2 regions of the Paenibacillus sp. FSL H8-0260 genome follow, and region 1 is predicted to be linked to the other one. Evidence: riboswitches for the same ligand, from Rfam matches in the RefSeq annotation. Region 1 holds a riboswitch; the other holds the start of a gene.
The links. Region 1 has a riboswitch for cobalamin ahead of MHI51_RS02565 (anaerobic ribonucleoside triphosphate reductase). Riboswitches for the same ligand answer to the same signal wherever they lie in the genome.
Positions count from the first base shown of each region.

Region 1 (3,155 bases):
TTCCAAATTACTACATATACAAAATGGAGGTGTGTATAAAGATGAAAATATTCAGTCTATTGCTTGTAGCATTGTCTTCCATTGGAGTAGTTGCCACATTCGGATTTTCAACATTCAGCTTCATCACAGGAATTATAGGAGGGCTTATTGCAGCATTTGCAATTTCAGGTTACTTGCAGTCTGTCAGAAGTGATTACCCCAATGAGAGCTATGTGAATAAGCAAGTTAAGTATCAATCGAACTATAATACTTGGTAACAAAAGCCCCACCTTAAACTGGTGGGGTTTTTCATATTCCCAAACACTTGTAAAATCACTTTGTAATATTAATGGTAGAAGAAACAAAAAAGCGCGACTCTCCAAATTTCAAGAATCCGCGCCACGTATGGTTTTTTGGGATGCTGGTGAAGGGAATTGAACCCCCGGCCTACGCATTACGAGTGCGTTGCTCTACCCCTGAGCTACACCAGCTTAACGCTGTTTTTCTGCCAAACAAAAAATATTATACAACTTTCAGCCAGAAACGCAAGCCTATTTCTCCCTGTTTTCCGCCCTCCTAAACTGCTAATCCACCTGTAGCTTACGCTCCACAGACTCTAACTTTCCACGGCTAGTAGAGGGTTTATCGCGGCGGTCGTCTATTTTAAGTGAGGTAGAGACACGTTCTGCACCTGCGGCAAAAGGAGACTCATGCAAAGCTTCTACCGCGGCAAAAATGCGTTGCAGAGGCCCTTCGATGATCGTACCCATAGACGTAAGTTCATAAGTAATCCCTTCTACTGTCTTCAGCACCCGCTGCATATCCGCAACATAGCTGCTAAGACTGGTACTGCCTGTTCCAATTGGAATAACTGTAACTTCAGCAATAGGCATGAGAATACCTCCTCGAAATTTTATAGTAGCTGTCTCCTTCCATTGTAACAATTCCACCGCTCTGTCACAAACTAAGCAAGATTATCCTCCCTTATCTCTTCTATTTCTTCTGATTACTTCAAAATATGACTTTGGGCTAAGAGTATTTTCTCATGAGCAAATTCTAGGGTCATCTGCACTATATTTATGGACTCTTTGTGGCATCTTTTCGGACAATTTATGAATCATTTCGCATCTCCCTGTGGATCAATTGTGGATTACTTATGGACAGCCTGTGGATCATTTGTGGAGTACTTTTAAAGAACCCGCTCCCCGCGCGGGTTTTCTAAAAAACTGTTTACAAACACAACATCTTGGGTTATTTTTATCTAACGACAACAAAATATAGTGGAGACAGGCGCTTTGATCCTTAACCGGATTTAGAGCTTAATAGGGAAGCGCGGTGAGAATCCGCTGCGGTCCCGCCACTGTAACCGGATGGCCTTCTTAAGCTTCTGGGAAGCTTGAGAATCCACATCTCCCGGCAGATGCCACTGAGGGTTAGGAACACCCTTGGGAAGGCGCCGAGAGATCCCACGGAAGCCAGGAGACCTACCTGTTTCGACGACACCAACTATTGATGCCTGCGAGGAACAGGGATGGTGTCCGCATGCGGTCATCTACGTAGAGACCTCTGCAAATATCCGTGTGGATATTTACATAACGCATCGGGCATTTTCTGCCATCCTCGGGTAGGGGATGCTTTTTTTATGTAATCTGAACAAATATACGACTGCTTATAGCAGTCCAACTTCTTATGGATATATGGATTTGATGATAGATGTTTTTCTTTTATACTGAGAGGAGAGCTGTACAATGACGTTGTTGGAGAGACAATTTAATGGAGTAGAAAATGCACGGGAAGTTCTTTTAGAAGAGCTCATTGATTTAGGCCGGGATATTATCGACAGTCGGGATATGGACCTATTGCGCGAGAATGCCAATTTGAATGGAGAGAGTTTCTCCGGTAAAATGAGCAAGTTCGGCAGTGAATATTCAAAATGGTACGCCCGCAATTTTACGATGCCGCCACAGCTAGTGCAGGCTATTGATGACAATGTCGTCTACGTGCATGATCTGGATCAATACGCGATTGGAACGACGAACTGTATTTTTATCCCGTTTGATAAACTTCTCCGTGAAGGTTTCAATACCGGCAACGGCAGCGTTCGTCCTCCGAACTCAATAATGACAGCTATGTCTCTGGTAGCGATTATTTTCCAATCCCAGCAAAATGCTCAATATGGTGGTGTATCCGCCAATAAACTCGACTATGATCTGGCACCTTATGTAACCAAATCCTTCGCCAAGCTGTTCCGCAAGGGTCTGGATTATTTTGAAGAAGGACAAGCTGATGAATCTTTGGGCGAGATTACGATGAGCCGGACCGATCTGGCGGAGTTATATCCAAGAGCGTTCCGTTTTGCACTAAAGGAAACCGAAATCGAAACTCTGCAAGCGGCTGAAAGTATGGTACATAATCTGAATACCATGTCCAGCCGATCCGGTGGACAAATACCGTTTACCAGCATCAACTACGGTACTTGTACTTCACCAGAAGGTCAGCTTGTGATCAGTTCTCTGCTAACCGCAACTATGAACGGACTTGGCAGCGGAGAAACACCAGTGTTCCCGATTCAAATCTTCAAATGCAAGCAAGGAATCAATCAACAGCAAGGCGATCCTAACTATGAACTGTTCCTAAAAGCAGCTGAATGTTCTGCGCGCAGACTATATCCAAACTTCGCTAATCTGGACGCTCCGCTCAACTTGCAGTATTATGATTCAAGTGATCCTGATACGGAGTTCGCTACAATGGGCTGCCGAACCCGAGTGCTCGGTGACCGTTTTGGGCGTAATCATTGCTCTGGGAAGGGCAACCTTTCCTTTAATACACTAAATCTGGTTCGGCTAGGTCTGGCACACGGCACAGTAACAGGCAGACGTACCGTCGCAGACGAAGCTGGCTTCTATGAAGATCTAAATCATTATATGGATATTGCGCTGGAAGGACTTCTCCATCGCTTCCACATCCAAACCGCACAAAAAGCTAAAGCTTCCGATTTCATGATGCGAGAAGGCGTCTGGGAAGGCGGCGAACATCTTGCACCCGATGACACTGTAGGCGATCTGCTGAAGCATGGCAGTCTGTCTCTTGGCTTCATCGGTATGGCGGAATGTATGAAAGCTATGTACGGCAAACACCATGGCGAGGATATGGAAGTTCATGCCAAGGCGCTGGCT
Region 1 covers NZ_CP150298.1:585,457-588,611, reverse strand. The annotation lists gene MHI51_RS02580 (hypothetical protein) at 42-257, shown strand; tRNA gene MHI51_RS02575 (tRNA-Thr) at 399-470, opposite strand; gene MHI51_RS02570 (MTH1187 family thiamine-binding protein) at 564-872, opposite strand; cobalamin riboswitch at 1,251-1,486, shown strand; gene MHI51_RS02565 (anaerobic ribonucleoside triphosphate reductase) at 1,728-3,155, shown strand, end outside.

Region 2 (3,155 bases), 360 kb from region 1:
GGACACAAGTGCATACGTACCTTGGTCCGTTGCCATATTGTCTACTTTGCCTGTGAGGATATGCTTAAATCCACCCTCAGGTGCAGCAAAGCTAAGTAATGCATCAATAAGCGAATTTCCACTTTTAACAAATCTAGCGTCAGTGTGCGGATCTACACCTACACCAGTTAAGGCTACAATTACCTGCGAGATACTCTCGCTGCTAGTGCTTCCCCAGCTTGTAAATCCGCCTTGATTGTTTTGGTTATCGGACAGCCATTGGATGGCCCGATCCACGGCAGCTTTTACATCATCACGGGTTGCATAATAAGGTGCAAGAGCTTGCATCGCCATCGCAGTCATATCGACATCGGCTTTGGTTACGCCTAATGCCCAGCCACCAGCTTCTGCTGTACCTTTTTTAACCTCTTTATCTAAAATGTACTGAACTAGTTTTTCTCTTGTGGTCTGTTCTGTAACTCCATCAACTACAGGGATCTCATAGTTATGGCTATCTAACGCGATCAGAGCAAAAATCGGACCATTATTGCCTTGCTTTTGGATATATTGATAATCAGCGAGTGCTTTTCTCAGATCATATCCCGCAACATTTGTGATATCTTTTCCGATAGAGGTAAGTCCTAGAATCGCTCTGGAATTCTCTGTGCTTTTATTGGCGTCGAGTTTTCCATCCTCTTTAATGATTGATGCTATTTTCGTAGCTACATTATTGTAATAGAGATCATAATAACCGTTAGGTACTGTATAGTTCGCCCGTGCCAGAGAAAGGATCGACCATTCTCCGCTGCCTGTTCCAAACGTTGGATTCTTTACAGTATTTAAAATATAAGCAAGGTTTTTATCTAACTGTTGTTTGACGGCAACTGTAGTTTCCAGTTTGTAAGTAACCTGATAAGTTACATTTGTTTTGTTTCCAGCTCCGTCAAGAGCCGTTACAGTAATTGCATTACTGCCTGAATTCAGAGTAGCTTTGTACTCCCCATTTGCAGGTGATAAAGTAACTCCATTCAGCTTCACTTCTGGAGTAATGTCATAATATACATTGTCTGTGACAGCTACTTTGAAGCTTATTTCTTTATTGGATACTTCCTGTTTATCTTGTATGCCACTTACTGTAATAACAGGGGGTTCAATGTCTAATGCATTATTAAGACCGACAAGCGCATGATCTACACTTATTTGAGAGCTTGCCATGTTTTCGAGCACGGAATAGGCTTCATAAACTGCCGATTGCACTACTGGTCTGTCCAAAATAGTTTCTTTATTAGGGGCACTATTAATCTCGGCGATTTCCGCAGTTAAAGCATCCTTATTGGCAAGTTGAACTGGGATTTCCCCCCAGCCGCCAAGATCAGAACCATAGCCATAAGTGGTGAACTGAGTTCGAATGATGTCACCGTCTTGAGGCTTATAATCGGTCATCCCAAACGGAGGAAACACATTATTTACTGCATACATCCAACCCGACATGGAGGTGTAGTCAAACTGACTTAACCAATCTGGGTCTGCTTTAGTGCCGACTGTATTCCCATCGGCTGAAATCATATCTAAAATATATTGTGGAATATTGACTTCACTTCTGCCACTATCTTTAACTTCTGATAAATAAAAACCACTATCTATATTTCCTAAATATCTATAATTCCCATCACCTAGCGCACGTGTTATTAAAGATGCGCCATTATCGCCTTCATAAATCGGAACTTTAATAGGTTCGTTAATATACCCTTGGCCTAAGGTGAATTTCTCTACGGATACAGATACATACCCTTTAAGGGTAGAGCTTGCTCCATCTGCTTGAGCCGGGATTACACTTGTAGAGAATGTCGTAATAAATACAGCTACAATAAGTAACCACGCTAAAAACTTATTTTTCTTCATTTTTCCATAACCCTTCCCTTCATACCTATGATAAAAAACAGAATAAACTTTCTCATAACCACAAAAAAACCACTCAACATAAACGTCAAGAGGTTAAGATAGTGAACCACAATAATAGCTGGCAAACACTATTCAAGCACCTCTCTATCGATCGTAGAGTTTGATGGTGTAACAGAAAAAGGCAGATATTCTGGCTCAAGTATCATCACCCTTGCTGCCTTCCCAGTTTCCCAGTGGCATTTTGCAAGGACTCCTCTTTCACAGCGGCGGGACCGCGCGGGATTCACACCCGCTTTCCATTTAACCAATCTATGATTGTACTTCCGCAACATTCATAGTTGGCACCTATTCCTAATTTTAAATTTTCATGCTTCATCATATCTAATATATATGTTTTTGTCATGTTATATTTCTTTTTTGTATAACGGGCAGCTAGAGATAATCCTATTTAATAACCAATTTCTACGAGTAGGGTTATTCAAATAATTTCTTTATCCAACTGTGGGGTAAATTAATTTAAATCACTAATTCTTATATGAATTTACCACAAATTAGTAAGGTACTCGCTAAGTGTATTCTATGTTAGGGTATATTCAGAAAGCGTTTACAAAATAAAACTGGAGGTGTTTGTGTTCATCTAACCACCAAGTACAGCGTCAAAGCCAGGTCCAAGCATCCTAAATTTATCTCACAAAGGAGAATTCAATGACTACGCGAATCCAGAAATCCTTCTTATCATTGACACTTGTCACCGCTCTTCTGCTCTCTCTGTTCTCATCCATGGCCGCAGCTGCAACTAAGGACGAGCAACAAGCTAAGGCAGCGCCAAAGAGTAATATCCAATCCTATGTAGACGAAATGCAGCCCGGATGGAACCTTGGCAATACTTTAGATGCTACAGGTGAGGATGAAACCTCCTGGGGCAATCCACGTGTGACCCAAGATCTTATTAAAAAGATCGCCGCTCAAGGCTATAAAAGCATTCGGATTCCTGTGACCTGGGATACTCACATGGGTGCGGCACCAGACTATACCCTAGAAAAGGCCTACCTCGACCGCGTGGAAGAAGTTGTCGGCTGGGCACTGGACGCCAAGCTTTATGTCATGATTAATGTCCATCATGATTCCTGGCTATGGGTAAGCCATATGGAAGAAAAACACGATGAAACGCTGGCACGTTATAATGCAGCCTGGACTCAAATTGCCGATCGCTTCAAGGACAAATCCGATAAGCTGATGTTCGAGAGCATAAATGAACCTCGATTCACCGATGG
Region 2 covers NZ_CP150298.1:943,838-946,992, reverse strand. The annotation lists gene MHI51_RS04090 (S-layer homology domain-containing protein) at 1-1,881, opposite strand, end outside; cobalamin riboswitch at 2,044-2,245, opposite strand; gene MHI51_RS04085 (cellulase family glycosylhydrolase) at 2,587-3,155, shown strand, end outside.
Region 2: it holds a riboswitch for cobalamin, as region 1 does, so the genes downstream of both, MHI51_RS04090 (S-layer homology domain-containing protein) here and MHI51_RS02565 (anaerobic ribonucleoside triphosphate reductase) in region 1, are expected to answer to the same signal.